DNA from 3 places in the Niabella agricola genome. Region 1 is predicted to be linked to each of the others. Evidence: riboswitches for the same ligand, from Rfam matches in the RefSeq annotation. Region 1 holds a riboswitch; each other region holds the start of a gene.

The links. A riboswitch is a leader RNA that binds a small molecule or an ion and turns the genes downstream of it on or off. The one in region 1 is predicted to bind cobalamin.
Region 2: it holds a riboswitch for cobalamin, as region 1 does, so the genes downstream of both, LL912_RS16955 (TonB-dependent receptor) here and LL912_RS08475 (TonB-dependent receptor plug domain-containing protein) in region 1, are expected to answer to the same signal.
Region 3: it holds a riboswitch for cobalamin, as region 1 does, so the genes downstream of both, metE (5-methyltetrahydropteroyltriglutamate--homocysteine S-methyltransferase) here and LL912_RS08475 (TonB-dependent receptor plug domain-containing protein) in region 1, are expected to answer to the same signal.

Annotation. Positions count from the first base shown of each region.
Region 1 is NZ_JAJHIZ010000003.1:720,439-731,460, forward strand. Features, by position in the region: gene LL912_RS08460 (TonB-dependent receptor) at 1-563, shown strand, start outside; gene LL912_RS08465 (efflux RND transporter periplasmic adaptor subunit) at 678-2,051, opposite strand; gene LL912_RS08470 (TolC family protein) at 2,077-3,516, opposite strand; cobalamin riboswitch at 3,942-4,152, shown strand; gene LL912_RS08475 (TonB-dependent receptor plug domain-containing protein) at 4,293-6,230, shown strand; gene LL912_RS08480 (adenine nucleotide alpha hydrolase) at 6,236-6,934, shown strand; gene LL912_RS08485 (MarC family protein) at 7,103-7,693, shown strand; tRNA gene LL912_RS08490 (tRNA-Arg) at 7,746-7,817, shown strand; gene LL912_RS08495 (acyltransferase family protein) at 7,951-9,057, shown strand; gene LL912_RS08500 (Ig-like domain-containing protein) at 9,466-10,059, shown strand; gene LL912_RS08505 (serine hydrolase domain-containing protein) at 10,251-11,022, shown strand, end outside.
Region 2 is NZ_JAJHIZ010000003.1:2,749,866-2,760,887, forward strand. Features, by position in the region: gene LL912_RS16945 (hypothetical protein) at 1-932, opposite strand, end outside; gene LL912_RS16950 (YncE family protein) at 1,045-2,166, opposite strand; gene LL912_RS16955 (TonB-dependent receptor) at 2,177-4,198, opposite strand; cobalamin riboswitch at 4,302-4,510, opposite strand; gene LL912_RS16960 (TPM domain-containing protein) at 4,575-5,147, opposite strand; gene LL912_RS16965 (NAD(P)/FAD-dependent oxidoreductase) at 5,193-6,440, opposite strand; gene dnaN (DNA polymerase III subunit beta) at 6,543-7,658, opposite strand; gene LL912_RS16975 (hypothetical protein) at 7,864-9,195, shown strand; gene LL912_RS16980 (trypsin-like peptidase domain-containing protein) at 9,221-10,321, shown strand; gene LL912_RS16985 (regulatory protein RecX) at 10,324-10,806, shown strand; gene LL912_RS16990 (sterol desaturase family protein) at 10,815-11,022, shown strand, end outside.
Region 3 is NZ_JAJHIZ010000003.1:2,736,616-2,747,637, forward strand. Features, by position in the region: gene LL912_RS16880 (bifunctional GNAT family N-acetyltransferase/carbon-nitrogen hydrolase family protein) at 1-251, shown strand, start outside; gene LL912_RS16885 (peptidylprolyl isomerase) at 389-2,527, shown strand; gene LL912_RS16890 (DUF2480 family protein) at 2,634-3,140, shown strand; gene LL912_RS16895 (DinB family protein) at 3,245-3,847, shown strand; gene corA (magnesium/cobalt transporter CorA) at 3,851-4,963, opposite strand; gene kdsB (3-deoxy-manno-octulosonate cytidylyltransferase) at 4,982-5,713, opposite strand; gene LL912_RS16910 (sterol desaturase family protein) at 5,736-6,605, opposite strand; gene LL912_RS16915 (putative signal transducing protein) at 6,605-7,021, opposite strand; gene LL912_RS16920 (hypothetical protein) at 7,098-8,087, opposite strand; cobalamin riboswitch at 8,456-8,646, shown strand; gene metE (5-methyltetrahydropteroyltriglutamate--homocysteine S-methyltransferase) at 8,824-11,022, shown strand, end outside.

The DNA.
Region 1 (11,022 bases):
ATGCCCGTACCAATGTTCCCGACAGTTACCGGGCCGGTCTTGAATTTACAGCCGGGCTACAACCGCTGCAGTGGTTGCAACTGAATGCCAACGCTACATTCAGTAAGAACAAAATCCAAGCCATTACACAATACGGCGATGATTATGATAATGGCGGACAGGTAGCCAAGGCGTACCGGAACACCGATATTTCTTTTTCTCCCAACACGGTTGCCGGAGCAAGCCTGACACTGGAACCTCTGTACCAGATCTCGGGCCATCATCATTTTTTTATCGACCTGCTGGAAAAATACGTAAGCCGCCAATACCTGGATAACGCATCTGACCAACAAAAAAGCATCAACCCCTATGCGCTTACCGATCTTCGCTTGCGTTACCAGACCAGCTCCCAAACATTTAAGCAAATTGGGATCATTCTCATGGTAAACAACCTGCTGGATAAAAAATATGAGAACAACGGTTATACCTATAGCTACCTTGCAGGAGGAGCCTATACCACCGAGAATTATTATTTCCCCCAGGCCGGTATCAACTGGAATATCGGGTTAAGTTTTGGGTTTTGAGATTCGAGATTCGAGATTTGAGTTAAATTTTCAGTTATTAGCGATCAGCGCTCAGTTATCAGTTCATTGTCACTGATTGCTGAGCGCTGATCGCTGATTGCTGAGAGCTGGGAGCTATTTTGCCTTAAACAGTTCTTCTTTCGGTACCACTTTTACCCTGGTGTCATCTTTTAAGGTTTGACTAACGGCACTGTAGGGACCGGTAACCACCTCATCTCCTGCCTTCAGCCCGCTGGCGATCTCGATATAATTAATATCCTGTATCCCGGTTTTAACAATCCGTTTTTTTACCACACCGTCCTTCATCACCAGGTATACCACTTCTTCCATTTCGCCGGCACTGCGTTCTTCTTCCGGGCTGTTATTCCCATTGCCTTTCTGTTCCTGCTGCTCTTTGCGGGTATCGCTCAGACTTTTGTCGCTTCCCTTTACCCGGGCATTTACTGCTGAAATCGGAACCGTAACAATGTTCTCTTTCCGCTTGGTTTTGATATCGGCACTCGCATTCATTCCCGGCCGGAAAGGAAATTTTCTTGGCTTCTCGGGATCGATCAGGTCCTGGTAAGAATGTTTATCGATCCGGATACGTACTTCGTAGTTTGTTACGTCGTTGCTGGTTGCGGCGCCGGTCGTTAACGCACTTTTCACACTGCTGGCAATCTTGGTAACGATGCCGGTGAATTTCCGTCCGCTGTATGCGTCTACCTCAATATCGGCATTGTCGCCAATGCTTACTTTTACAATATCATTTTCCCCCACATTTACACGCACTTCCATGGTATTCATATCGGCCACTGTCATCATTTCCGTACCGGCCATTTGAGCGGTACCCACTACCCGTTCGCCTTTTTCAACCTTCAGCGAAGAAATAATACCGCTGATAGGAGAAAAAATGGTAGCCCGGCCCAATACTTTATTGGCTGCCACCAGCCCTGTTTGCGAGGAGCGTACCCCCGCCTGTAAACTGCGGATATTCTGTAAGCTGGCGTTATAACTGGCTTTAGCGGATGCCAGGTCAGTTTCGTATTGTTCAAATTCAGCTTTTGAGATCACCCGGTCATCGTACAGCTGCTTGTTACGGTTATAGGCCTGCTGCGCCCGTTCCAGCGTAGCTTTCTGAACGCCGAGCGCCGCCTGGCTATTGGCCACATTCGCCTGTGATTGGCCCACGCGCGCCGAAGCCTCGTCGCGGTCCAGCGCGTAGTTGTCGGCATATACCCTTGCCAGCACCTGCCCCTTCCGCACGCTGTCGCCTTCCTGCACGTTGAGCTCCGTAATTTCACCACTCACGTCGGGACTTATTTTCACTTCGTATTCCGGGTAAATCTGTCCGCTGGCTGTTACGGTTTCCGTGATGGAGCGGATCGCCGCCTTCTCCGCAGAAACTTTTACCAGGTTTTTATCCTTACCGGAAAACAATGCATACAACACCAGCAATACAATTACACCGGCTATTATCCATAAAATTCGCTTCCATTTCTTTTTCATGATCAAAATTTAAACGGGATCTCCGTTAATGATGCAATTTAATACCGCGCCCTTTGTAAAACTCCAGCAGCTTCAGCTTGAATACATAGTCGTATTGGGCTGAAAGCATATTTATTTTTGCCTTGAATAAATTATTTTGGTTGGTGATCAGATCGATCGGTTTCAGCAACCCTACCTCGAACCGCTTCCGGGCAAAATCGTAGGCTTTTTGAGCCGAAGCTGCGGCGATCCGAGCAGCATTATATTTTTCAATGGCCGCAATGGCGTTGGTGTGCGCCTGGTAGATATCCTGCTTCAGGGTTTGCGCATCCTGTTCCTGGAGCAGTTGCTGCGATTCCACATTTAGTTTAGCTTTCTTCCAGTTGGTGCGGGCCTGGTTGCCGTTAAAGATCGGAATGTTGAGCCCAATGCCCAGGTTCTGGCTGAAGTTTGCGGACAACTGGTTAAAATAGTTCCCTTTTTTAAAACTGACCGGATAAGTCTGGGGTTCAATTGAGGTTACCGGATAATGTTTGCCGTCCAGCATTATAATCCCGATTGGTACAATTCCTTTCTGATAGGAATCGGGAATCAGCTTCTGTGCATTTGAGTATCGGGAATCCAAACCGCCAAATAATCCGAATGAAGGATACATGGCCGCTTTTGTTACCAGCACATTCTTTTCTGCTGCTTTTACATTCAGTTCATTGATCTTTTGCTGGGGCAGGTTTACCAGTGCGGAAGCGAACACCGCCGCAGGGTCCAGTTCGGCCAGTGGCTCTACGGGAATACTGTCAACCGGGGGGGCCTGCACATCAAAGGCCATTGCCGCATCCAGGTTTAACAAGGCCTGCAGTTGCAACAGCCGTAGCCGGTAATCCGCACGCGCGCTGATCAGGGTTGCACTGTCATTGGCCAGCTGTGTTTCCATTTCCGCAAGGTTCAGCTCCGGAAGCGCCCCGGCCAGCACCTGTTTATTCACGTTATCGCGTTGCTCACGGCTTTGCTGCAGCTGTACCGTTGCCACGTTGATCTGCTCATGCGATAATAAAGCAGCCAGGTAGGCATTGGACACATTCAGCGCCACATCGTTCCGGGCTTTGTCAAATTTTGCTACGGCCGCTTCATAGGAAAACCCGTTTGCGGCCACGGTATTCCGCTTGCGAAACCAGTTGAACAGGTCTGCATTTATATTCAGCGAATGGTTGGCGAAAAGAATTTCATTGGTTGTAAACTGGTTGGAAGTAGGATCAATAGAACGTCCGAATTGATACCCGGCACTGTGCTGGGAGTTGGCCGTTGGATATAACGCCGCCTTGCTCTGGTCCAGTGTCAGCCGGTCCATACGGGCCTGTACATCGGCCTGTTTAACCGATATATTGTGTTCCACCGCATACTCCACGCACTGCTCCAGGCTCCATTTTACCTGGGCGCCGGCGGTGATGGTTATTCCCAAAGCGGTTAATGTCAGAAATGTATTCTTCATTTCACAAAAATAGACGAAAAGGCAGAAAATCGGGTTCAATGAACAGGGCTGATAAACAAATATTGATTGCCTCCTGCTTAAAGCATGCTTTTTTGGTCTGCGGGTATTCATTGGTTACCATCACCAACCGGGTACAGCTCGGAGATACTCTTACATGCTGCAATCCGCCGTCCTTTACCCGGGATGCGGTTGCCCGTCTCCGGTTTCTGTAAAAAAATGCTCCGGCGGCAAACGCTGCACCTCCATCATCCGGTGGTCCTGCAGACCGGCTTAAAGCCGCTTCAAAACTGTACACCGGCTTTGAATCAACGGCGCTACAACTTTTCTTCTTCCTGAAAAAATGGGGTTGCCGGTGTAACAGCCCCTTGTGTCCGCGTGCTTTTTCCGATTACTAAAAAAAATAATGTACATCAAACCGGGAACCTTACTTTTGCACCGGATCTGGTTTCCCGTAAGCGGGAATGAAAAGGGAAGTCCGGTGTAAGTCCGGCGCTATCCCCGTAGCTGTAAGGGGTTCTTTATTATCCGGATAAGATAAGAAGACCGCTTTAAAAGATACCACTGCGGCGTTTTGCGCTGCGGGAAGGTTTTAAAGTAATCCCCAAGCCAGAAGACCTGCCAGACCGGTATTCCGTCACCGCGGAAAGAACAATATTCAGCTTTCGGGAGAAAAGTATAATATGAGCGGCATTTGAGCGGGTAATAAGCCTTACCCGATTGAACAGTCTCCTGCTATTTTATTTCCACCGGAAGCAGTCATTTAAGATCCATTTAAAATGAAGAAAACGATTTTAATGATGGCTGCTGTGTTTTGCAGCGGCCAGCTGCTGGCACAGGATCAGCAAACGGCAAACCTCGATGAAGTATCCGTTACAGCTTCGAAAACTCCGTTAAAACAAAACCAGACAGGCAAGGTGGTAACGATCATTGACCAGACGACACTGCAGCGGAATTTAGACAAGTCACTAACCGAAATCCTTAATACACAGGCCGCGATTTTTACTGCAGGAGCAAATAATACCATTGGAAGTAACCAGGAACTTTATTTCAGAGGAAGCGCTACGGGCAATACGCTGATCCTGATTGACGGAATCCCGATCAATGATCCTTCGCAGAACAGCAGTGCGCCAATTGACATCAACAACATCAATGTCGGGCAAATTGAACGGATTGAGATCCTCAAAGGATCGCAAAGCACCCTTTGGGGAAGCAACGCCATGGCTGGCGTCATCAATATTGTTACTAAAAAAGGCGGAACGGATAAAATAATGCCCAATGCACATCTGAGCTATGGTTCCTACCAAACTTTCAAAGGCAATATCGGGATCAGGGGCACCATTGATCGGTTCGACTATAATATTTCGTACAACCAGATCAACTCCAAAGGATTTTCTGCTGCATATGACAGCATGAAAAGTAACAATTTTGATCGGGATGGATTCAATCAAAATAATATCCAGGCTAATCTTGGTTATAAAATATCCAATCGGTTTTCCGCAGCCTATATGGGAATGTTCAGTAAATATAAAGCCGATGGCGATGCGGGGGCTTTTACGGACGACAGGGACTACCGTATTAACAGCCAAAATCTGATAAATACGCTGAAGCTACAATACAAGAGTACCCAAACAGCAATCACACTTTCTCAAAGCATCGTCAGCAGTGAAAGAGTATATAGCGACGATAGCGCTCATGTTGGCGGGTTTGCGAAATGGTCCTATGGTTTATACAAGGGGCATTCCTACATCACCGATCTTTTTGGCAACTATTATTTCAGTAGTCATGTTTCGTTTCTGGCCGGGCTTCAGTATACGGCAATCAATACCGACCAGCAATATAAAAGTATTTCGTCCTTCGGCCCCTACGAAGCAGCCCCTCTTGGAAAAGACGCTGCCAGGTTCAATAATTTTGCTGGATACATTTCGCTTCTATTGTTGGATTTAAAAGGATTTAATAACGAAATGGGGATACGGGTCAATAAGAACAGCAAGTACGGATCGAATGCCACATTTTCCATTAATCCATCCTATAATATCAGTAATAACACCAAATTATTTGTGAATATATCGAGTGGCTTCCGGGAGCCCTCCCTGTACCAACTGTACGGCGAATACCATAATAAAACAACCGAACTGAAGCCGGAAAAAAGCACTAACTATGAAGCAGGTGTACAAACAAATTTTGACGAGGGGAGAAGCTGGTTCCGCATTGTAGGTTTTAAAAGAGATATTAAAGATCTGATTATTTATTATACCGACGCCACCACTTTTGAAAGTTATTATATGAACCAGAACGAGCAACATGACTACGGCTTTGAAATGGAGAGTTCTATAGCAATAGGCCAGATCGGAAGCTTTTCAAACAACCTGAGTTATGTGGATGGTCAGGGCAAAAATAATTCCGGCTCGATCAATAACCTCTATCGCCGGCCTAATTTCATCTTCAACAGCAGCTTGGTGCTCACTCCCGTAAAAAAGCTTACGATCAATCCTGCGTTCCGCTTTATCGGCAATCGCCTTAAGGGCGAGTTTGATGCTGGGACACCGGTACTACCGCATTATTACACCCTTGACTTTTATGCTTCATATGCTTTTACGCCCAAAGTCAAAATATATACTGACTTCAGGAATATGACAGACCAGGTCTATTTTGACACACCGGGGTATAATACAAGGCGCTTTAATTTTATGGGCGGTCTTCTTATCAACTTATAGCGCCGGTGCAAAAAAAAATCCCGATCCTGCTTAGCTGGAGTGGCGGCAAGGATGCCGCTTACACCCTGTACCGCCTGCAACAGGAGGGGCTGTATGAGGTCCGCTACCTGCTGACGGTTTTGAATGCAGACCGGAGGTCTTCGATGCATGAGATTCCCGAGTCCCTTATCACCGCACAGGCCTTAAGCGCCGGCATCCCGCTGCTGAAAATAGATGTTTCCACCAGTACCCGGCACAGTTATGAAACGGAAATGCGGCGGGTGCTGAAGCAGGCAAAACAGGAAGGGATCCATACCGTGGCGTTTGGCGACCTCTTTCTGGAGGACCTGCGGCAATACCGGGAGCAACAGTTGCAGCAGGTTGCTATGAAGGGCCTTTTTCCCCTTTGGCAGATGGATTCCCGGATCTATCTCCGGCATTTTTTTCAATCCGGGTTCGAAGCGGTAATCTGTTGTGTGAACGGGTCAATGCTGGATATGGAATATTGCGGAAAACAGTTATCTCCGGCGCTGATAGCCGCTTTTCCGGCGCCGGCCGATCCCTGCGGCGAAAACGGGGAATACCATAGTTTTTGTTATGCAGGTCCGGTTTTCCGTAAGCCGGTCCCCTACCGTTCCGAGGGCTGGCGGCACCGGTTCTTTCCATCACCAGTGAATGAACAGGAGCAGGTTTGTTTCCGTCATCTCCGGTTCGGCGATCAGTAACCACCATTTATGGCAGCCTTTTCTACAGCAGGGTCCTTATTTTAAACGGTACCAGGTCTGCAGGGGTAAGCGGAATATTCCGGTAAGCCCCATCGTTCGCGTCCGCAGATCCGGTATTCAACGGTTTTATACCCCTAACAATTTACCTTTGCAGGAAAACCTTCAGGCATGGATTCATTGAATTATAAAGCCATACTCACTGTTACTTTTACACTTTTTGCCATCATTGATATCATCGGATCTATTCCCATCCTGATTTCGATGAAGAACAAGATCGGTGGCATCCGGGAATTCAAAGTAACCCTGATTGCCGGTTCCCTCATGATCCTCTTTCTTTTTCTTGGGGAGCCCATCCTGAATGTACTGGGGCTGGATGTAAAATCCTTTGCCGTAGCGGGCTCCATCGTCATTTTCATTCTCGGCATGGAAATGGTGCTGGGCGTGGAATTTTTTAAACCGGACGGAGATGTGAAAGCCTCTACCCTGGTGCCTCTGGCTTTTCCGCTGATTGCCGGTTCCGGCACGCTGACTACGATCATGTCGTTAAAAGCCAACTACAAAGAAGTAACCATCCTGATCGCTATCCTGCTCAACCTGCTGATCATTTATATTGTATTAAAATCCCTTACCCGGCTGGCCAAATTACTGGGACCGAGCGGCCTTATCGCCATCCGGAAATTTTTCGGAGTGATCCTGCTGGCCATTGCCATCAAGATTTTTGCCTCCAATGCAGCCGGTTTATTTCAACATACACAATAATTTGGTGTAATTGTAATAAAGTTCTTTATATTTGCCGACCCTTAAGCGGTATGGCCTCGTAGTACAATGGATAGTATAAGAGTTTCCGAAGCTCCAGATACAGGTTCGATTCCTGTCGAGGCTACTAAAGCACAGCGTAAATGCTGTGTTTTTTCATTTACAGGCAAAATTACCCCAATATTGACTTTGGATAGCTTTGCTTGCTAAATTTATGCCTCATTTTTTTTATTTCAAAGCAAACCATTCTGTTTAACCGGATGAACTACAAAACTTTATCGCAAAGAGTATATATGCCTGAACTTGATGGTCTTAGATTCTTTGCATTTTTATTGGTCTTTATTCACCATACAACCTCCTTTGTTGATGTAAAAGAAATTTCTGTGCTTCACAAGACCGGATGGATTGGTGTTGATCTATTTTTTGCGTTATCAGCGTACTTATTTACTAAACTTCTAACGATTGAGTTCGATAGAACAGGAGTTATAAACTTTAAAAAATTCTACCTTAGAAGGATTTTTAGAATATGGCCAATTTATATATTATTTATACTACTGTCTGTATCTGTGTACATGTTTTCCGGAGGTGATTTGGGTTATAGTACAAAAATCAGGATTATTGGTCTATTGACGTTTACAGATAATATTATTGCGGCTGTATATGGATACAATCCACTTCCGTTTGTTAGTCACTTATGGACGATATCATATGAAGAACAATTTTACGTGTTCATTCCTTTTATGGTGCTGTTGCTGATGGGCATCGCAACAAAGAAAAGAATTTATGTTTTGGCAATCTCGTTTGTTGTATTAAATATCATAAGACTGGTTTTTATACAACACCACGCTGATCACCCTGCAATTTGGGTACTCCCGGTTACACATTTTGAATCTATATTGCTGGGTATGGTTATCGGATTTGGCGGTTTTGATCGGTTATTTAAAAAAGTAAATTCATTCATTCTATTTTTAATTGCGTGCGCACTACTGTTTATTATATCGCTGCTTCCAGGAGTAGAAACCATCTCATATTCGCTGATTTTGCTGTATACACTAGTTGGTGTTTGTACGTCATTCTTTCTATATACCGCATTAAATAATATATTTTTGAAGAGGGTACTCTCCTTTAAATTATTTGTTTTTCTGGGCAAAAGGTCCTACGGACTATATGTATATCATTTGTTGGGAAATGCGATTGCGTTGTACATTGTAAAACACATTAGGTTAGCGCCAAAGGACCCAGTATTTACTTTTATGTACTCATTGGGCTTTACAATTGTGTCGGCGATTGTATCATATTTTTTAATTGAAAAGCCGTTTCTTCGGATCAAATCCCGATTTGAAATAATTAAAACCAGACCAATATAAGCTGTCTTACTGTAGCTTCTCCTACCTGTTCATTCCATAGATGACAAGCTAAACCGATTGCCGCTGATGTAAAGCAACCTCAACCGTTACCTCAAATTCATTTTTTTACGGACAAATTGAATTCCAGCAAGAGCCCCAAAATGCTGTGTTTTTTCATTTACAGAAGATTACAACTTCCACATATTCTATATTTATCCTGTAAATCCAGTATTTTCGTGCCTCGGTCATGCCGCGCGGTTCGGGCACCAAAACGCTTTTGCTTATTAAAAAGGACACATCCTGAATCAGGCCAAAAGCAACCGGTCGTAACTCGTTACCGGGAGATCGTATTAACAACAGCAACATTTGAAAGAACAACAAACAGATCTCGGTGAAAAACAATATTACATAATTACTAAAACAACTATTATGAAAAATCTAACGCTTTTACTGTTACTGCTGGGCATTTACGCTTGCCAGAAAGACCGCTCGGCCAAACCGGCACCGCTGTCTTCAATAACGGTAACCAATGCGATCTCCACGCTGAAAGTCAGCAACCATTTTACAATAGAGTATCAATTAACGCCGGCAAATACCTACGATAGTACAATAATATGGACCTCATCCGACCCTTCCATTGCATTTGTAGACGGCCAAACAGTCTACGGAATAAAAGAAGGCACCTGCCAAATTACCGGTAAAAGTAAAGTCGATGGCGTTGAGGTGAAAATAAATTTAACGGTTGAGTACCTATATATTGAATCGGTCCAATTCATGGAAGATGAATACGCGTTTGCGGTGGGCCAGACCCCTGCATATGTCACTTACAGTTACAATCCAGATAATGCCAACAGAAAGGATCTCATTTTTTCTATCGCTCCTGAGTCTGTAGCCACTATTGACCAGGATGGGAACATCAAATGTATCGCTCCGGGAGAAGCGACGGTTACACTAAAAACAAAGAACAGCACTGCAATGGCCATATGCAAAGTAAAGATCCATCCAATCCCCAATCCAAATTAGCGCGTATCCCCTGTAGTTTTCACTATTACAACAAAGGCTGTTTGACCGGGTAAAGATTGTAGCGTAATTGAATGTTCCCTGAGCTCAGGACCGGAATAGGCTCCCTGCGGCTGAAAGACCTGATTGCTAAGAAAGAAGGATTTTATGTACCTTTATTTCAAGCCTTACTATTATACACGAATATGAAATCAATGCACCTAAAAATCTTTATTATACTGACCATTTTATCGCAGTACTGCAGTGGACAAGAGGCGCAATCAGCTATTAAAAGTGATAACCCGCTAAAAACGCCGCTTGACCGTTTGGTTCAGCGCGCAGCTGAGCATTATATGCAATCTCCGGTAACATTCGACTTGTCGATCGGCATCATCAAAAACGGCGCACCGCATCAGTATACTTTTCATCACGGAACAGGCCCCATCAGTCAACCTATTTCGTTATTCGGCCTGGGTTCAATCGCAAAAACCTTCGTAGGTATCCTGCTGGCCCAGGCAGTTATCGAAAAGAAAGTACAACTAACCGATGATATCCGGAAGTATCTGCCCGGCAGCTACCCCAATTTACAGTACAAGGGGCACCCGGTTCGGCTGGTAGATCTGGCCAACCACACTTCTGCCTTGCCTGCCATGTCGAGAGATTACGACGATAAATATATAGACAGTGTTTCCAAATTGAAACCCGAAGCCTTCCGGAAATTTTACCAGGCATATACCGTTGATAGCCTGTATCGGGATATGCATCATTTTACACTGGATACAGTTCCCGGAACCAGGTATCGTTATAACGGAAACGCGATGATGGTTCTTATCGCAATTTTACAGCGTGTTTATCAGAAGCCGTTCGATCAGTTGATTACTGCTCTCCTGAAGGACCAGGCAGGAATCGTACATACCAAACCCCGGCTGACATCAAAAGAGGAAACACAACTGGTACCAGGCCACGATGAGCAGGGTAAAGTTTTGA
Region 2 (11,022 bases), 2.0 Mb from region 1:
GAGGAATAGGAATCCGCATATCCCCAGCTAAAACCGGCATTGATCCAGATGCCGCTTACCTGTCCAAACGTACTTTTCAGCAGGGTACCGGTAAATACGAGCGAATCCTGGTTAGGGGCAAACAACGGATAATATTGCTGCTTATGAAAGGCATTGATCTCCACGGCTCCTGAATGGCCCTGGTTATCCTTCCAGGGTACGTTTGCATAGACTTTCGGATTATAATAGGTGATTTTATAATTTTTGATCGTTTCCGCGCTGTTATATTCGCTGCCGGCCAGCTCATACCAGGCATCATCTGCAATCCCGTTTCCATTATCATCGCGGCTTACCATTACGATGCCCGGTTCGCTCCAGTCTGTTGGCGGCTTTGCCGGATTCCCATAAATCGCAAGATCGGCGCCTTCCTTATTTTGAACCGAATGGTCAAATGTAAAAGTGACGTATCCTCCATATGCGCCCAATGTTACCAATCCGCTGTTCTTTCCTACAATGCCTTCAGCGCTTGCTACATTACCCGGCGCCACATTAATAAACTGACCAGGAGCCGGCAAATATTCCAGGATTCTTGAAATATATTGACTTGCCCCGCCTTCACGCACTTTGGGCGCTACATCAATAATAAATTCCTTTTCAAATACCCCTGCATCATTCCGGGCTTTGAAAAGCACTTTGTAAAAACCGGCTACTTCAAATACATGCGTAAATGCATGTGCTGACGACAACTCTTTACCGTCAACGATCCAGGCAACTGTGGCCTCAGAACCACCGGTCTTGTTCGATTCAATGACCACCGGCTTTTGGATAACGGCATTGATGGTGTCTGTAGTTACGGAAAAACTGTATACGGGTGTAGTAGTTACATCCTTATCTTTATTACAGCTGCTCATTGCTATTAAAAGAAGGAATGCAAAAAAGAAAAATTGTTTCATGTGAATTTTTTTTTGTTGGTTGTTAATGGTCTCATGGAATATGGTCTTTTCATGTGTTTATTTTTTGTTTGATTGCTATACAATGGATCGTACGTTGAGGTGCATAAAAAATTTAACGGCGGGGAGCTCCGTTCCGGTTATAAAAAGCTATATGGCCAGGAATAATCCCCGTTTTTCTTATCGTGTTTTTTAGCTTTCCATAAGCATCAAAGCAATAGAGGTCGCCCGCTTCGCTGTAATTCCGCGCATCAGCTATATAAATACTGCCATTGCTTGGATCCACGGCAAGGCCATAGGGAATGACGATCTTTGTGCCATCTGTAATAAACGATCCGGGTATTACTTTTTTGCTTTTGAGATCTACCCGTGTATAAGCATGCTGCCCTCCGCCATAATCGGTTCCATATACATATGCCGTATCCCGCACAATGGTAAAATCTTCTACCTTTACCCCTATGGAGTCGGTTAATTGGTCGGTTTTTGTATCCACTATATATAGGTTATTGGTAGTGCCCCAGGGGCAGATATACAGATACCCGTTACTGTCTTTTTTCAGCCGCCTCAAATTGGGCGCAACCGTTATGGCCTTAGTCACCTTAAAAGCCGGCAAATCAACCACAGAAATATAGTCCTCCAAATTGGACGGACTATAACCTCCGCTATTGGCAACGTATAATTTATTACCCACCACCGTCAGCTCATCCGGCTGCCGCCCTACTTCCACCGTTCTTGTGATGCTAAGCGTAGCCGTGTCTATTTCCAGCACCATTCCTTTTTCGGAAGTCGTATAAGAGCTCAGATAAGCATAGCCATTCGCAAAGGTGATATAACGCGCATTTTCGATGGCCTTATGTGTTTGATCGGTTAGTACTTTGATCCGCCGGGCGGTGCGGGCATCCAGTATCTCTATTTTTTTTGACCAGTTCATTACGATATATAATTTGCTGCCATATACACCGATATCATTCCCGGTATCGCCCAAACCCAGTACGGCATCCGGATTCGCTTTGGTAAACACATCACGCTCGTACACCCCGTTGTGCGAATCAAAATAATCCAGCGTTGCGTTGTTATAGCCCCACCCGCCTTCATTTAATAAATAAAATCCGGTACTGGTGGTGTCTTTTTCAGTCTTCTGAGGCGGCGGCGTCCGGTCATGGTCCTTCCTGCAGGCACCTAAAAGCAGTAAGCATGCTAAGAACATAAAAGCGGGCATCCATCGGTTTTGTTTCATGTACTGTATTTTATAAGTTAAAGGCAATTTTTAGAAGGTAGTTCCGGCCCGGCATGGGATAATTGACCACAACATCATAGTATTGATTCAGCAGGTTGTTCACTTCCAGGGCCAGCACAGCGTTCGTCTGTTTTAACCGGACCGTTTTCGTAAGCGACAGGTCGTGTGTATACCAGGGTTCCAGGTAATTTTGCGGATCGTTTTCCGGAAGCATATACCGCTCCCCGGTATATATAAAACTATAGTTAAGACCCCAGCTGCGATACGCTGTCTGCACCGTTGTGGATCCGCTGTGTTTGGGAGCATAGGGGATCTGCTGATTATAGGACCGCTCTCCTGCCGTTTTGTTTACCGCCCGCTGATACGAATAGGTAAGCGTGCTGTTAAGAAATACCCGGTGCTGAATAGCGATGGCATAGGTAAACCGTAGATCCGCTCCCCTTACTGCTACTTTTCCCATATTGATCATGCTCCAGCGGAACAGGTTATTGGCCGGGATGGCAATAATTTTATCCCGGATGGCATTATAGTATACATCCGCCTGCAGGCTGATACAGGATCCCGTGTCGGCGAGGTTCTTTTTATACTGAAGCCCGATATCATACTGGGTGGTGTATTCCGGCTTCAGCGTGGCATTGCCAATGATCGTGTAATACAGGTCGTTGAATGAAGGCATTCTGAAAATGCGTTTGTAAAAAGAGCGAACACTGATGGGAAGATGATTCCAGGGCCGCCAGGAGGCACTGATGGCGGGCGTTAACACATCCTTGTTTCCTGCCGCCGCCCCGGTGCTCACCTTTTCCCGGGTAAACGTTCCCAGCAAATTACCGGCGGCCATGAAGCGTTTCCGTTTCAGCTCGGTGGCAATCGCCACCAGCCCGGTGCTTCGTACCGGATACGCAAAATGATCGAGGTTTGCTTGCATTTTATTTACAATCCAGTCTGTGGCCAGCGACACGCTCCATCCGGCTGCAATGAGGTATTCATTTACCAGTGACGCGTCATATTCCTGCTGGCGATAAGTGTTGTTAAGTGGTGCCCCGCCGATCTTTTTGATGGTAGTATCCAGGTACCGGGTATAGTCGTTAGCGTACTTTCCCTGTACCAAAAGTTGATAACGGGTATTGATTTGTTTGCGCCACATGCCCTGCGTAAAGAAATTGCGGTCCCAGAGCCGCTGCGCATTATAAAACCGCTCTGCAACAACGGCGCCCGGCAATCCTCTTTCAGCATTATAAAAATAGGCTTGTAGTTTCCAATGAGTGGTCGCATCCTTATGCAGATTCTGCACTGCAAATTCCATTCTCCGGGATGCCACGTCTGCATTCTGCCGTACAATGGTGGTATCATATGCCTGCTTTTGATAACGGGTCTTATATCTTCCATGCGCATGAACGGTTTCTACGCTAACCGTTGTGGCCATATTCCCGGCTACTTTTTGCTGCCAGTACAGCGAGGGATTTATTAACCCAAAGGAGCCCGTTTTAAATGCCGCGCTTATTTGGTATTTTTTGTGCGGTTCAAATACCGGTTGTTTTGATTTTATAAACAATGCGGCAGCGCTTCCAAAGTTCCTTGCAGATTGAAGTGTGGAGGTGTTCTGGCTATTATACAAACTCAGTGCATCAATATTGTCCAGTGAAAATTTCCCCAGGTCAACAATGCCGTTCTGCGCATTGCCCAGCTGCAGCCCGTCGTAAAAAACACCCAGGTGCTGTGCCCCCAGGCTTCTTACATTCAGGGTTTTTAGTCCGCCGATGCCGCCGTAATCCTTGAGCTGTACACCTGAAAAATAGCGCAGCGCATCCGCTACCGAAAAACTGTTTACCTGCTGCAGCCGGCTGCCGGTAAGCGTTTGAACAGGCGTAGCGGTATTGAACTGAACAACGGCCCTGCCGGAACGGATCCATACGCTATCCAGTACCCTGGCATACGCAGTGTCCTGGATCTGTGCCATCCCATCCGTACAACCGATGCCGTACAAAAGGGTTATTATTCCGGAAAACCGGATCCAAAAATAAAATCGGCTCATTACTATTTGAGTTCATCAAACAGCTTCACCTGAAATAAACAGAAAACAAATGGGTAACAGCTACCAGCGCATTTGCATTCCAAGCCTTATTCCACGAAAGCTTAAAACAAAAACTGCGTTGGCAGGTCTCCTGACTTATCCCCGTTTTTAACTGCCTTCCCATAGCGCTTGCAGCACCACAGTGGCTTCAGATTGTTAAACACGTTGCATAGGACTTACAGTAGCGGGTCTGTTCAGGATTTGCACCTGATTCCCTTTTAATAAATATTCCTTTGTAAAAGTGAACATTTAACCAATGCGCGGCAAAAGTAAGAAAAAAGCCCTATAGGGTTTTAAAAAAACCTTATAGGGCTTATACGCTGCAAGAGCTGCGTAGTTATTTAATATTCCTCCGAATGGTATCCATCAGGTCATTAAGGCCTTGCAGGACGCCATTGTATACAGTACCGCCTTGAAGCGCGGGAAGGAAATCATTGTTGATGATATGATCTGCCTCAGATCGGGATAATAATTTTCCGACAAACGGGCCATAATCGATGGCGGCTTTATTCAGCCCCCTGCTGATGGAAACCACCAGGGCTTTATCGGTGTTGCCGTGTACCCCGGCCCACTCTTTCAGCAGGTTTTTATTATTGCTTTCAAAAGAGCTGGCGGTAACTTTATCTGCCGGCAGTGTTACTAGTTTGATCGTTATCAGGTTGCTTTTTTCAAACACCCGCACCAGGCTGTCGAGCTTTTTGTTTTGCGCATCCGTAAACAGCTGCTCAAAATCATAGGACATATTAACGTTCTGAGGTGTTTCCGTTTGCTGCTGCGGATATTTAAGCTTTACATCCCGTCCGTCTGCATCTCTTTCATGTACCTGGGTATTCAGATTTTTACCGGCATTGCAGGCCAGCGTTAATACGGTTGTTAACAACAACGCACCCCGAAATATTTTTTGTAGCATAGGATCATTTTAAATATAGGATCTATTGCAAAATTAGCGCCGTTTTTATTTATTGAGCAATAACCCGATATAAAACGAAGGCTTTGTTAACTTCTTCCGCAGATCGACCTCATAAAACATACAGGACAGGAGCTCCTGTACCTTTTTGTTACGGGCACTGATATTGATAAGCAGGTTAAACAAACGAGGATAATGCACCAGCTTTTGAATACGGGTACTCAGTCGTAATTCGGACCCCAATACGCGTTCGATGTCCTTATCATAACCGGAAAGGCCCGCCGCGGAAAAATCACTGGTCTGAATGGCTTTTACAGCCTGTAATGCCGCCAAACGGCCAGAGCCCATAGCATTACCAATGCCTTCGCCGGTAAACGGATCGATAAGAAAGGCGGCATCTCCTACCAGCATGTACCGTTCCCCCGTAAGCACTCTTTTTTTGCTACCCAGAGGCAGGCCATAGCCTTCAATTGGGCCTTCCAGCTGCGCATTCTTAAACCGCTCTTTAAACACCGGGTCCTGTTCTACAATACGGATCAATTCTTTTTTCAGATTGACTTTTTTGCGGGCGATGGTTTCACTAAGCATGCCTACCCCAACATTGGCTTGGCCGTTAGGCAGCGGAAAGATCCAAAAATAACCGGGCAGCAGGCTTTTTAAAAAATGCAGCTCAATAAAGTTTTCCGGATGCATGCCTTCTACGTTTTTATAATACGCCCGCAGACCTGCTACATAATGCGCTGGTTCCATCTGGATGCCGGCTACTTTTTTTGTAAAGGACGAATGTGCCCCGTTGGCAATGATCAGCAGGTCTGCCTTTACCACAAACCCCTTACCATCGCTCACACGATAGCCATCTGCTTCCAGTGTATATTCTGTAACCGCAACCCCCTCGTAAAGTGTTACGTGTGCGCAGCGTTTTAGTTCCTCTACCAGAAACTGGTCAAAAACCATCCGCTTGCATACATAACCGATGGGTACTTCCTTGTGATGGTGGTCCTCCGCATTAAAATCGGGCCGGTAGCCCACTTCCAGCACCCGGCGGTTCGGCGCAATAAAACTCACGCCCCAGCTGTTGAGCTTAAACCCGGCCTGTTTCAGCCGTTCCGCCACAAGGGGGTCGATCTTTTTTAAACAGGTAAGTACTTTGCCGCTTAAACCGTCGCCACAAACCTTATCCCGGGGGAAAACCGCTTTGTCGACCACGATGCAGTCGATACCCTCTTTATTCAGCTGGAGGGCGGCAGTAGCGCCTCCGGGTCCGGCGCCGATGATGCAAACTTTTGTAGAAATCATTGCAGAAGGCTCTCTAATAAATAAAACCTGACCATTTTGCCAAAGGCAGCATTAGTCAGGCTCAACCGCCTAATCAGGCAGATTTAAAAAATATCATTTTGTTTATTGGTTCAGCATCAACGGCATCACCAACATCAATTGTTCTTCATTTTCTTCCTGATCCACAGGTTTAATCAGGCCTGCTTTTGTAGGCGTGCTCAGTTCCATGTATACCTCGTCACTATCTGTTGCATTGAGCATTTCGATCAGGAACTTGGCATTGAAGGCAATCACCAGGTCTTCGCCGTTATACTGGCATTTCATGCGCTCATTTCCTTCAAAGCTGAAATCCACATCCTGTGCTGCCAGCTGTAGTTCACTGCCACTGATATTCAGGGCCACCTGGTAGGTGCTTTTATTACTGAATACACTTACCCGGCGCAGGGCTCCCAGGAATTCAGTCCTGTTTACAGTTAGCCGGTACGGGTTTTCTGCAGGAATCACCACCTTGTAATCCGGGAACCGGGCATCGATCAGCCGGCAACTCATTTGAGTGGTGCCATGGATTACAAAGAAATGGTTGGTATTGTAATTAATGGTGATCTCGTCGCTATTATCCGGCAGGGCCGATTTTAACAGGTTCAGCGGCTTACGCGGAACGATAAATGTATCCACATTGGGAGAGCTTACATCGGTTCGCTTATACCGAACCAAACGGTGTGCATCGGTGGCCACAAACTGGATGCCTTTTTTATCCAGTTCGAAGTACACGCCGGTCATTGCCGGACGCAGATCGTCGGTGCTGGTGGCAAACAGGGTTTTATTGATGGCAGTTACCAGGGCGGAGGATGTCATCGTAAAGCTGGACGCATCATCTGCCGTAGGATCTTTCGGGAAATTATCCGGGTTTTCTCCCATTACCTTGTACTTTCCGTTATCGCTGGTAATTTCAACACTGTAATTCTTGTCAATATTAAAAGTAAGCGGTTGCTCGGGGATGTTTTTTAAAGAATCGATCAGGATTTTTGCGGGAATACAAACGCGGCCGCTGTCTTTTGCCTCTACCTGCATCTCCGTTTTCATTACTGTTTCGAGGTCGGTGGCTACAATAGTCAGACGGTTTTTATCAATATCAAACAAGAAATCCTCCAAAATGGGCAATACATTGTTCGCATTAATTACCCCTGAAATATTTTGAAGTTGTTTCAGTAAAGCCGATGACGATGCAATAAATTTCATCTGTTGTTATATTAATTTTTACGTTTCTGTTCCCTGTTAGGGCAAAATGGAGGTAGCGAAACTACTATTTTATTCAATAAAGTTTCGAAAAATCTATGCCCATTTTTCGGTAAATATAGGGGGAAAAACGCTGATTTGCCCCCGGGCAAAATTTTTTAGGTAGTTTGATAAGGTTTAGTAACTTCCCCGACTTAAAAAAAGGCCTATGTTGAATAAAATTTTAAATTGGGTCAGAGGGAAGGAAGAGCCCTCCGCACAGGGCAACCCTTCCATCGAGTTCGGCCGGTATTCGGATAATAATAAGATGTCCGGAAAAGTACGCCGCTGGAAAGATGCTGACAGCCTGTTTAAAGAAAAAAACTACGCCGCGTCGGTAGACGCCTTTTTTGATTACCTGAAGGACGATGCCGTACAAAATGTGCGTTATACCCGCAACGGGGATACAGCCTCCTTTGAGCTGTTCCAGGGATCCAAGATCATCCGTGGCGAGATCCGCGACAACCGCCTGTCGGCCGATGTAAAGCTGGCCTTAATGGCAGAACCTTCCGTACCGGTGATGCGCCGGTTGCTGGAAATGAATTTCGGCCTGTATTACAGCCGCTTTGCCTTAAACAACAATGAGCTGTGCATGCGTTTTGACACAGACCTGAGCACCGCTAATCCCAATAAACTGTATTATGGGCTAAAAGAACTGGCCACAAAATCGGACAAACAGGATGATTTGCTGATCGAGGACTTTTCGCATCTGGCGGCAGTAGATCAGGACCATATTACACCGCTTTCGGAAAAGGAAAAACAGGTAAAATACGATTCCATGATCAGCTGGATTGATGAAACACTGGAAAAAATTGCCGGTATTGATGCCGATAAATTTTCCGGAGGCATTTCGTACCTGCTGCTGAGCCTGGTGTACCGCATCGACTTCCTCATCACCCCCGAAGGCCAGCTGCTGAACCTGCTGGAAAAAATAGGAGCAATCTATTTTAAAAAAGATGAGCGCTCTATTGTGGACAAAAACCGGGATATGATCGAGGCCTTCAGGGAACTGAAGACAAAACCCAGGGAGGAGATCTTTAAAAACCTGTTCCGCTCCAAGTACACGTTTTCCATAGTAACCCCGCAGGTGCATAAAGTTATGGCGGATGCTATACATGAGGCAAACGAAAATATGCTCTGGTACCGCGATAACGGATATGAATACTTTGCCAATAAACTGATGGAATACGGCCTCTCTTATTGCCAGTATTCCTACAGTCTTCCCCGGCCCATTACCTTGTTGGTGCGTCTGTTTATGCAGGTGAATTATCCCTCCTTTTTCAAAGCCCTGGGCTATACGGAGGATCTCTACGATACCGGTTCCGGGCGCTTTAAGGAAGATACCATTATCAGATATATCCGCACGGTTGAAGCACAATGGAAAGAGCGCTACCCTTATATGAGCTTCAGAACCGAAGGGTTGAATTTCTCTGGTCTGCTGGCGTTCAACTATAGCTTCACCACCCAGATCGAAAAGCTGAATATGGACATACCGGCATAGGACTCATTCATTAACGGAACATTTTATGAACACGCAGGAAATTATTAATAAATATCAGCAGGCCATTATCCAGATCGCTACACAAACCGGTACCGGAACGGGGTTTTATTTAAAAACGGCAGGTCTTATCATCACCAATAATCACGTGGTTAACAATACCCCCGAAGTAACCATACAGGGAAAGCTTTTTGAAAAACAGCTTTCACGCGTGCTGTATACCGACCCTAAACACGACCTGGCTTTTTTGCAGCCGCCTTCCGGTGTAGAGCTGCCTGAAGTAAATATGGGCAATTATGATCTTATGAAGGATGGTGATAATGTCATTGCTATTGGCCATCCTTATAACCTGAGTTATTCTGCCACACAGGGCGTTATTTCCAAGGTAGATCGTATCCGGGAAGGTCTTAAATACATCCAGATCGATGCAGCGATTAACCCGGGAAACAGCGGGGGGCCGCTGGTAGATTATGCCGGCGATGTGATCGGTGTAAATTCCTTTATCATAAAGGGAGGCGATAACCTGGGGTTTGCACTTCCGGCCAGCTATCTGAAAGAAGCGATTGATCTTTACCTGCCGTACAAAGGTCAGGAAGCCGTTCGCTGCTCCAGCTGCGATTCGCTGGTAACGGCAGGAAACATCGACAACAATAAATACTGCCCCAATTGCGGGTCTGAGGTAAAATTGCTGCAGGTGCCCGAAAAAGAGGCGGAGCTGATGGGCGTGGCCAAACTAATCGAAGACATTTTAAAAGAACTGGGAAAGGATGTGCGGCTGGCCCGTGACGGGACCAATCAATGGAGTGTAAAACAAGGCTCGGCAAAGATCAATATCAGCTATAACCCCGATAATTATTTTATAGCAGGTGATGCCTATCTCTGCCAGATGCCTCCCGAAGCCGCCAAAATAAAACCCCTGTATCAATACCTGCTGCAGGAAAACAATAAATCTCATGGGCTGGTGCTGAGCTGCAATAAGAACAATATTGTACTGAGCCGGCTATTTTATGACCTGGATATGACGCGCGAATCGGGCATTGAAGAATTCCGCAACCTTTTTGAGCAGGCCGATCATTACGATGATTACCTGAAAAACGAATTCGGCTGTACCGCAAGGCTGGAGGAATAGCCATGAAACAGGAAACTTCAAATATGCGGCTTTCGCCCGAACAGGCATTGAAGAAACTGCAACATTACTGTGCCTACAGCGAACGCTGCCACCAGGATGTGATCAATAAATTATTTGAACTGGGTGTGTGGAGAAAAGAACATGACGCGATTATTGCAGCCCTGATTGAGGAAAATTATTTAAACGAGGAACGGTTTGCAAAAGCCTTTGCCGGAGGGCATTTTCGGCATAAAAAATGGGGCCGCAATAAAATAAAAACGGCCTTGCAGCAAAAACAGGTCAGCCCGTACTGCATTAAAACCGGCATGAAGGAGATCGACGAGGCGGCCTACGAACAAACCCTTACCGAACTGCTGCACCAGAAATGGAATAGTCTGAAGGGAGAACGCAACCGTTTTATAAAAATGAAAAAAACGGCCACATTCCTGATGCAACGGGGATTTGAGCCCGACCTGTTTCAACCACTGCTTCATACGATCAAATAGCCATTGCCATGCATCGCTACAGTTACCACGAACAAATACTGCTGTTGTTTTCCACTCCGTTTTATATCGTTATTATCGGGGCGGAGATCCTGTTGTCGAACGTTCATTTCCATAAAAAAACCTACACCTTAAGGGATACCCTTACCAATATTTATCTAACCCTGGCCAACGGGCTTATCGACACAGCCTTTAAGCTGTCTTACCTGTGGGTGCTTA
Region 3 (11,022 bases), 2.0 Mb from region 1:
TTGCCGGCAATGTGGGCAACCTGCCCCAGGTACAGAATATGGACATCCAGTATGCACAATCGATGATCCTTACGCCCTGCGATTTTTCTTTTCCGTCTAATGGTATTGAAGCGGAAGCTACCCCCAATACGGAAATGGTGGTGATCGGTGATGTGGACATTGACCTGTTACGACATCTCCATAAATTCGGAAGCGTTAAAAACCTGGCAGACCGCCGGAAAGATGTATATGAAGTGGTTCGGAAGGTTTGAAAAAGCCTGGTTATTGCCTCATTTTCAACCCTTGAAATGTCCTGTTTTCGGGCTATTTCCACCCTTTTTTCCACAGTTTGTTGATATCTTTAAAAACGCTATTTTTGCCAACCTTTTAATTAACTATATTATTTAACATGTCAGTAATACAGAACATTCAGGACAAGTATGGCAAGGTGATGGCTGTGATCATTGGGCTTGCATTGGTCATATTTGTAGTGATGCTTGCTTTTGAGAACGGCGGAAGCCTGTTTACCGGAGATGTCCGGACCATTGGAAAAGTAAACGGTGATAAAATTGAGTTCCAGGAATTCAGTAACCTTGTAGAACAACAAACGCAAATGATGCAGGCCCGCGGAATGAGCGGCGGTGAAGGTGCTGCTCAGCAAGCCAACGAAATGGCCTGGGGCCAGGAGGTTTCCCGGATCCTGCTTTCCCAGGAATCTAAAAAACTGGGACTGGATGTAGGCAAAAAAGAACTGAACGACCTGCTGTTTGGAGCCAATCCTCCCCAGGAACTGGCACAGGGTTTTACGGATCCTCAAACCGGGAAATTTGATGCTGCGGCCGCACAGAGACAGATCAACGACATCAAATCAAAGGGAAACGCTGAACAAAAAGCACAGATTAATGCCTTCCTGGACCAGTTGATCCTCCAGCGCCAGGCAGAAAAATACGATGCCCTGTTAACTACCAGCATCAATTTCCCTAAATGGATGATGGAAAAACGGCAGACCGAGGACGCCCTGATGTCAAAAGTTTCTTTTGTAAGAGTGCCCTACACCACCATTTCCGATTCGGCGGTAAAGGTTACTGACAGTGATATACAGGATTATATTAATAAGCATAAAAACGACTTTAAACAACAGGAAAGCCGTGGCATTTCCTATGTGGCTTTCAATGCGCAGCCCAATGCAGCAGACAGCGCCGTGGCGCGTCAGCGGGTATTGGATCTGAAGCCGGCTTTTGACAGTGCGCATAATATAAAAGACTTCCTGATGAGCGAGGGCATCAACAATTACTATGATGGCTTTATCAGCGGTAGCCGCATCCAGGTACCCATGAAAGATTCCATCTTTCGGGTAGGTGCCGGCAATACCTACGGCCCTTATGTGGATGGGAACAATTATGCCTTGGCAAAAATTGTTGCCACTACCAGCATGCCGGACACTGTTAAAGTACGCCACATCCTGGTAGGTACGGTAACACAGGATCCGCAAACCGGCCAGCAGGTTCCTTTACGCGACAGTGCTACTGCACGTAAGCTGGCTGATAGCTTGTTTACTGCGTTACAAAACGGGTCTAATTTTGATTCACTGGTTGTAAAGTTCTCAACAGACCAGGGCAGTGCGGCAAACGGCGGTGTTTATGATAATGTACCTTCCGGGCAGATGATGCCAACTTTTAATGACTATATATTTACGCATCCCGTGGGCAGCAGAGGCATCGTAAAAACAGATTATGGGTACCACATTGTTGAAGTCCTGGCCACAAAAGGAAGTGCTACCGGTTATAAGATTGCTTATGTAACCAAGCCGATCGAGGCCAGCCAGGAAACCGATAATGCAGCCAGCAGCGCTGCTACGCATTTTGCGGCCCAGGCAACCAACCAAAAGGCTTTTAACGCCGCCGCTGAGAAACTGCAGCAGGAAAAGGGCATTATGAAGTCGGTTGCAGCTGACATTCCGCCTACCGGCGCGATGATACAGGGATTGGGAGCTTCCCGGAGCTTTGTAAAAAATATTTATAAAGCCGGCCTGGGCGATGTGATCCAGCCGGAAAGAGTGGGTGATTATTATGTTGTTGGATTGGTTACCGAGATCAATAAAGAAGGAACCATGAGCCCTGCGAAAGCGCGTATGATGGTGGAGCCCCTGCTTGTAAACCAGAAAAAAGCAAAGATCATCACGGATAAGATTGGCAAAATTAGTACCCTGGAAGCGGCGGCATCCTCGCTGAAGCAACAGGTGGAAACCGCCGATAGCCTGCGCTTTAACGGCCAGTCTCCTTCTGCCGTTGGGTTTGAGCCAAAAGTGATCGGCGCTGCTTTCAATAAAGCCAACCTGCAAAAGGTAATACCGGAAGCAATTGCCGGCACACAAGGGGTGTATGTAGTACGGGTTGACAATTTAATGAGCACACCCGCCTCCGTTCAAAACCTGGATGAACTGCGCAAGATGCGGTACCAGCAGGCAAAACAACAGAGCCAGTTCCAGTCGATCCAGGCGTTGCGGGAAGCCGCTACCATTAAGGATTTCCGGAGCAAATTCTATTAATCAGAGTTCTGTATATTTTTTTGCAGCCCCGCTTTTGGCGGGGCTGTTTATTTGTATGCACACAGCAGGAATAAACCAAAGCAGGCTTAACTTTGTTTTACTAATTATGGAGCCGATTATCAGAAATAAAGTAGCAGAAAGCGGGATCATTACCCTCAACCTGGAATCCTATTATCCTTCGGAGCCGGTTAAATTGTTTGATATCAAGGATTATCTCTTTATGGGCATGATCCTTAAAGAAAAGGATTTCCGGACTGCGCTGAAAGAACTGGACTGGTCGGCCTATGAAAACCAATTGGTGGGCATTGTGTGCTCCGCAGATGCCATCATTCCGCTATGGGCCTATATGCTTATTGTGAGCTACCTGCAGCCCATTGCCAAATTCATATGCCTGGGCGATGAGGCTTCCGTCAAAAATAAATGGCTCCTGAAAAATATTGATGCCATTGACACCACCTCTTTTTCGGATGCGCGTGTGGTGATCAAGGGCTGCGGTGATATTCCGGTATCGGAAGAAGCATATGCCGCCATTTCCCTAAAATTACTCCCCGTGGTAAAAAGCCTTATGTACGGAGAGCCCTGCAGCACCGTGCCGGTATTCAAACGGAAATAAACCGGCCTTACAACGGTTGCTACTTGTCCCTGCCCTGGGCAATACCACCGGTTTTTTTGTTGGCAAACCGGGTATTCTGCTTAATTTTAAGAAAAGATTTTTTTATGAAACAGAATAATACTGCAGTCCACGTTCCTGCCTCCGCAGGAATGTTTGCCGGCGTTTCCAGGCTGACCATTTTCCTGATGATATTCATGGCACCGTTTTATCCGGCAACCGCTGCTGCACAAAGCATTACAAACGAAGACATCAAAACACAATTTATTAAAGACTGGGAACGGGCAAAAGCTTATACCCTGGAATACCTGAATACAATGCCGGCGGATCAATATTCCTTAAAACCGGTTGATAGCATCCGGAGCTTTGCCCGGCAGATGCTGCACCTGGCCACAGACAATGTGTTGCTTACCGCCAAAGCGCTCGATCAGCCACTGCTCTTTGGAAAAAGAGACCTGGAGCAAAGCAGTACTGCACAAATTAAGGACTCCGTCATGTACTATGTAACCGCATCTTATGATTTTGTGATCGGAGGATTAAAGAAACTGGATGCCGGAAAGCTGGGTGAACAGGTATCTTTATTTAACATGGACATAAGCCGCGCCGGCTGGATTGCCAAAACCTTTGAGCACCAGACCCACCACCGTGGCCAATCCACCATTTATATACGCCTTGCAGGAATAAAGCCGCCCCAGGAGAAATTATTTTAGCGATTAAAACCAACCTTTCTTTTTAAAGATCAGCAACATCCAGATAGGGATCAGGATCATCGCCGCTACAGCGATCCAGAAGCCAAAATGCTGATTGGTGAGTGGCAATACATTAAAGTTCATCCCAAAAATACCGCCGATAACGGTAGCCGGGGCCAATAAACAGGTTACAACGGCCATTACTTTCATAACCTCATTCATCTTCAGGTTCACATTGCTGAGGTACAGATCCTGCATACCGGTCAGCATGTCCCGGTAATTGTCTACCAGGTCAATGGCCTGTACAATATGATCATACACATCTTTATAATAGCGTTCGTTTTGTTCCGTCAGCAGGTCATTTTCACTTTTAATCAGGCCGCTGATCACCTCCCGCACCGGGTAAATGGTTCTTTTTAAAACAATCAGTTCTTTTCTTAGTGAATTGATATATGCCAGCGTCCGCTTGCTGGCGCTCCGGATGATCTCCTCCTCCAGGTCCTCAATCTCGTCGCCCAGTTTGTCCATTACAATAAAGTAATGATCTACGATGGTATCCAGTAAGGTGTAATATAAATAATCGGCCTCCTTGGTACGCGTTTTACTCGTCGGCAACTTTAATCGCTCCCGCAATGCGGTAAACACATCCCGGTTCAGGTCTTCCTGAAAGGTGATCACAAAATTTTTTCCCAATACAAGGCTGATCTGCTCCTGGTCTACCGACTTTTTTTGTTCGTTGTAATAAAGCATATTCATCAGGCAGAAAAGGATCTCATCCTCTTCGTCCATCTTGGCCCGCTGGTTCACACTCAGAATATCTTCCTGCAGCAGGGGATGAATACCATAACGCGCACCAACCGTTTCCACGTCGGATTTACGAAGCCCATCAACGTTGATCCAAGCAATCTTATTTCCTTCTTTTAATGTCAACGCCTCCTGTAAGGAAATATCCTTTCGCTCTTCGATGTTTTCTTTGTTATAGCAATATGCCGTAATGATTACCTGTTGCGCTTCCTCTCTTTTAGGCACAACGGTTGGGTTCACAGAAAGGATCTCCCGGGTGCGCTCGGTTCCGAAAAGCTCAAACAGGTTGGGCAAAAAAAGGTATCGCAGATATTTTTCGGGACGCATCTTCATACAGGAAAGATAATTATTTTACCGGTTCAGGAGTGCCATGGCCCTTTCCAGGTCTTCCGGTGTATCAATGGCCACGGTTTCATAACCGGTTTCCGCCATATGAATATCCACTCCATTATCCAAAAAACGCAGCTGCTCCAGTTTCTCCGTTTGTTCCAGTGGCGAAGGCGGCCAGGCGGTAAAGTCCAGCAGGGCCTTTTTGCGGAATGCATATACACCAATGTGCAGGTAATAGGGCACGGCTATATTTTCGTCCCGCTTATAAGGGATCACGCTCCGGCTGAAATACAATGCCTTCCCGTTCTTATTCGTCACCACTTTTACGGCATTGGGGTTTTGCACCTCGTTTTCCGAAGCAAATTTCCGCATCAAAGAACCAACCTGCACGGTATCGGAATTGAACAGGGCTGCAATTTTTTCCAGAGGTTCCTTTTGCATAAAGGGCTCATCGCCCTGTACATTCACAATCACATCCACCTCCATATCTTTTACCGCTTCTGCGATCCGGTCGGTGCCGCTTTCATGTTCTGCAACGCTCATGATTGCCTTTCCGCCCCGGGATACGATTTCTTCAAAGATCAATGCGCTATCCGTTACCACAAAAACATCGTCAAACAGGCCGCTGCCGGCCACAGCCGCGTAGGTATGCGCAATCACCGGCCGGTCGCCCAGCATCTTCATTAATTTTGCAGGGAACCGCGTTGCCGCATACCGGGCAGGAATCACCGCTATTATCTTCTTTTTTATCATGCTTCAAATGTAGGAAACTCTTTCAGGTTGAAGGACTTTTCTTCCCTGGTTGGATCAGCGCAGCATCCTGCCGCTGCCGCTTTTTTATAAAAGGATCCTTCATCAGACTCAAAAAATCCTCATCCTTTTCGTTGTCATAATAACGGTCCAATCCATACCGGATTTTGGAAGGATCCAACTCTTTATACGTGCCCAGCAAACGGTCCCATATGGAAAAAACAGCCCCATAATTACTATCTGTATACGGCTGTTTCCAGTGATGATGCACTTTGTGCATATTGGGAGAAATGAGTACATAACTGAGTCCTTTATCCAGTTTTTTAGGCAGGCTGATATTGGCATGGGTGAACGCGGTGGTGATCACCACCAGGGTCTGATAGATCATCACGCTGTACATGGGCGCACCGCTTACAAAGATCAGCAGGAGGAAAAAGATACCGCGCAGCAGGCTGTCGCCGGGATGATGCCGCAGGCCCGTGGTCACATCCACTTTATTATCGCTGTGATGAATGAGGTGATAGCGCCACAAATAGGGTTGCTGATGCATGCTCCAATGAACCAGCCAGCTGCTGAAATCCAGCGCCAGTACCCCGATGACGATCGCACCCGCTACATTCGCGTGCAACCAGTATACCAGGCCAAAGCCTGCGTTGCGGCACCAGTCAGACAGCAATACGATCAACACCGCAAGCGCTGTATGAATGATCAGGTGGATGACCGTGAACCCGAAATTGACCAGCGCATGCGAAAATTTTGTCTTCCGGTATTTCAGCTGAAACAAGGGAATGGCACCTTCGATGATCCAGAAAAAGATTAGTCCGCCCACGAGCAGGGCCATGCGTTCCAGCGGGCGCTGCTCCAGGGTGGAAAAATATGTAACAACCGGTTCCATCAGCTTGCTTGCTCTTTAACGGAATCTTCAAATTCAAAACCACAGTCAAAACAATGGTATACTTTATCTGCAGCCATCTCAGCACCGCCAAGCCGCACAATGTTTACAAAAGTCTGTAACCAGGTGGATGCTTTTTTAGGAGTAGTAATATACTCCACGTTTGTAGAACCGCAATGGGGACAGGGGTTTTGCGCCTGGTATTGCTGTTTTGCTGTACGTAGTATTTCCATGGCGCGGTCGATCTGCGGAGCTGCTACCATTAGTTTGATTCCCCCAATGGCATTAATCAAACCAGGATGAATACCGATCGTGTTTTCATCCTTCAGCCAGCAATTAATATCCTCACTCAGCAGGTTCCCCATTGCCAGGTTCGCGTCAATATAGTTGTCATATGTAGCTGCAATAACGAAGTCCATACCCTAAAGTTATTACAGTAGCATGGATAAAAAAAGCTGGTTGCCGGTTATTTTAACGCAGGAAATACCGGGTGATCTACAATTTTAAAAAAAGAGCATCATACCTTCGCATCCGGTTTTCTATAGCATTCAGAAAATCGAGGTTCGCTTTCTGAACGCGTTTCTTTTGGCCCGGAGCCGGAAGCCGCACCTCCGCATAAGTACTGAACCCCATCAGCAGGTGCCGGAATCTCAGTACAAGCACATCTGCCCAGATCGATCGCTCCGTACCGCTTAATCCAAGTTGCGCCAGCGCCAGGGTTTGCTGGCGGATGGAATCTTTTGCAGCGCTAAAGGCTTTGTCTGTGACGGCGCCGGTTTGCGTGCCGCCGGAAAGAAGCGGTTCCAGCATCCGGGTATAACTGTTGCAGGCGGCTATCGATTGTTGCATCAGGGCCGCTGCCGGGGCGAAGGCATTTTTCTTTTCCGGCACCTGGTAAATATCTTTGAATATATGATCGGACCGCAGTATGATACTGTCGCTGATAACGCCGAACTGATCATCCAGCAGCCGGATCGAATCGATCAGCTGCAGGCCATACGATCCCTTATCCGCTTTATAACCGCCCTGCCCGTAATATTGATCAAAGCGCCGGTAAGTCTGGTTGAGTTCCCGGAATACGGTTACCAGGTCACCGATCCGCTCATTCAGCCAGGCCGCTTCCTCATGGGTAATATTATCCGGGGGTGTATTATCCGTTACAGTGCCGGAACCGATCTTTTTTGCCGGCTCATAAAGCAGTTCATCCGACCGGAAGAACAGGGTGTCATACGATGCAATATGTTGCTGATCGCCCTTCAGGGTATCGGATCTTGCAGGGTCTAGTATCGTCTTCCTTTTTTCCTGCAGGGTATTCCGCAACAGGTCTAAATAAAATTCCCGGTCGTTGATCACCGACACCAGGAAAAAAGCATAATGATCCAACCGGTAATCCCTCGTCCGGTCGTGCCGTTTATCTTTACAAGCATAAAAACCAATAGTAACCGGAAATGCAAAAAGAATCATTAACCATTTAGTGCCGTTCATTATTATTCCAGGTTTTTGTTACAGATGACCTGCTTCCGGGATAATACCGGAGTTGTTCAAAATTACGGTTTCTCTTTCCCCTGCTCAAATCCTTTTGCAGCTAACGCTTTTTTTTCACAACCATTTTTTCGGGTGCATAACATTTTTATTACACGCTGCATTTGCTATGTGATTCAATTTCAACCGCAAGGAACGCAAGGTTTTCGCAAGGGTTGCTAAGACATTCATCACTATGGCTCTCGTCGCGCTCCTTGCGGGTCCTTTGCGCACCTTGCGTTCATAAATAATACAAAAAATGTTATGCCCCCATTTTTTCTGCGGTAACTCCACCGATTTAGCTACATTTGTCCTTCGATAAGTTCTTTCATTTTTCATCAACCGGAAAAGGTCCCTGATGAAGATCAGGGATAATAGGGAATCGTGTGTAAATCACGAGCTGTCGCGCAACTGTAAACAGCGCAAAAGGCTTTACCTCATATGTCCACTGTGGCCCGGAGCCATGGGAAGGACGGTAAACGCTGCTGTAAGCCAGGAGACCTGCCTTATCCGTAGGAACAATGCTTTCGCGGTATAAAGCAAGGATCTGCATGATGTTTTATTCTTTCCCTCTCTGTAACGGGGCAGCCTCCTCACACTGTTCCTGGTTACGCATCTGTCTGTCTTTTTCTTGATCACCGCCGCATTGCGAAACTTGCAAAGGGCTTTTAGCTTATTCTTCATTAAAAAGTTAAAAGAAATGCAAACGCACAACCTCGGCTACCCGCGTATTGGTAGCAACAGGGAACTGAAAAAGGCCAGTGAACAATACTGGGCCGGCAGCATGACCGCTGCACAACTGGAGCAGACGGCAAAAAAGATCAGGGACACCAACTGGCAACTGCAAAAAGATGCGGGTATGGACCTGATCCCCGTAAATGATTTTTCATTTTATGACCAGGTACTGGATACCTGCCTGATGACCGGTGCCATCCCGGACCGCTATCATCCTTTAATAGAAAAGGAGCAAAGCGCTCCGCTGGACCTGCTTTTTGCCATGGCAAGAGGCTATCAGCAAAACGGGTATGATCTTACCGCCATGGAAATGACCAAATGGTTTGATACAAACTACCATTATATCGTTCCGGAGTTTAAAAAAGATCAGCGCTTTAGTTTTTTTAACAATAAGGTGATCGACCAGTTCAATGAGGCCAAAAAGGCCGGCTTCAACAGCAAGCCCGTGCTCCTGGGCCCCGTTAGTTTCCTGTTATCGGGCAAGGAAAAAGAGGATGGGTTTGACCGAGTTGACCTGCTGCAAAACCTCCTGCCCGTTTATATGGAGGTACTGGAAAAGCTGGATGCACAGGGTGCCTATTATATTCAGATCGATGAGCCCTGCCTGGCGCTTCAGCTGAATGAGAAAACGCAACAGGCCATTAAAACAACCTACACAATACTTTCCACACGCTTTCCCAATCTTCGCATCGTCCTTGCCAGTTACTTTGATTGTTTTGGACCCAACCTGAAAACGGCGCTTTCATTACCGGTACACACCCTGCATCTCGACCTGGTGCGGTGCCCGTTGCAGCTGAATGACATCCTCGATACACCGGGGTTTGTAAATTGTCGAACCCATCTTTCACTGGGCGTTGTGGATGGCCGGAATATCTGGAAAAATGACTTTGAACAATCCCTGTTGCTGATTCAAAAAGCAATGGATGCTATCGGGTCCAACCGGATCTGGATCGCGCCTTCCTGTTCCCTGCTGCACGTACCCTGCGACCTCGACCTGGAAACCGATGAAAAGACTCTCCCGGAAGCGATCAAGCAATGGATGGCCTTTGCCAAACAAAAACTGAGGGAAGTGGCTTCGTTAAAGCAGATTGCAACGGATCCCGGAGCGGCGCATTCAAAAAAGCTGCTGGAGGAAAACAGCCGTTGTATGGAAGCGCGCAAAACCGCTTCAATGATCCATAAACAGCAGGTAAAGGACCGGGTGGCTGCTATTACCGCTGCAGATGCAGAACGGATCAGCTCTTTTCCGGTTAGAAAGGAAAAACAACAGGAGTTGGGCCTGCCGCTCTTTCCTACCACTACCATCGGGTCTTTTCCCCAAACAAAAGAAGTGCGCAACTGGCGGGCCCAGTGGAAAAAACAACAGCTTTCTGATGCGGACTATCTCCAACGGGTACAGGAGGCAACCCGTAAAGCCATTCAATGGCAGGAAGAAATAGCGCTGGACGTATTGGTACATGGAGAATTTGAACGGAACGATATGGTGGAATATTTTGGCGAACAGCTGGCGGGGTTCGCTTTTACAAAAAACGGTTGGGTACAGAGTTATGGCAGCCGCTGTGTAAAACCGCCGGTGATCTATGGCGATGTGTACCGGCCCAAACCGATGACTGTGGAATGGAGTGCTTATGCCCAATCCTTAACCTCCAAACCGGTAAAAGGAATGCTTACCGGCCCGGTAACTATTTTGCAATGGAGTTTTGTACGGAATGATCAGCCCCGCAATATTACCGGCAACCAGATTGCCCTGGCCATCCGGGATGAAGTGACGGATCTGGAAAAAGCGGGGATAAAGATCATCCAGATCGATGAACCCGCAATCAGGGAAGGTTTACCTTTAAGAAAGGAACAGCAACAGGCGTACCTGAACTGGGCCGTAACCGCCTTCCGGATTGCGGCTTCCGGCGTTCAGGATCAAACTCAGATTCATACACATATGTGCTACTCGGAATTCAACGATATCATTCGTTCTATTGCAGCCATGGATGCGGATGTGATCACCATTGAAACATCCCGCTCCCAGATGGAATTGCTGGATGCATTTGCGTTGTTTGAATACCCCAATGATATCGGTCCCGGTGTGTATGATATTCATTCGCCCCGCGTTCCTACAAAAGAGGAAATGGCCGCATTACTGGAGAAAGCGTTGAACTATATCCCCGCA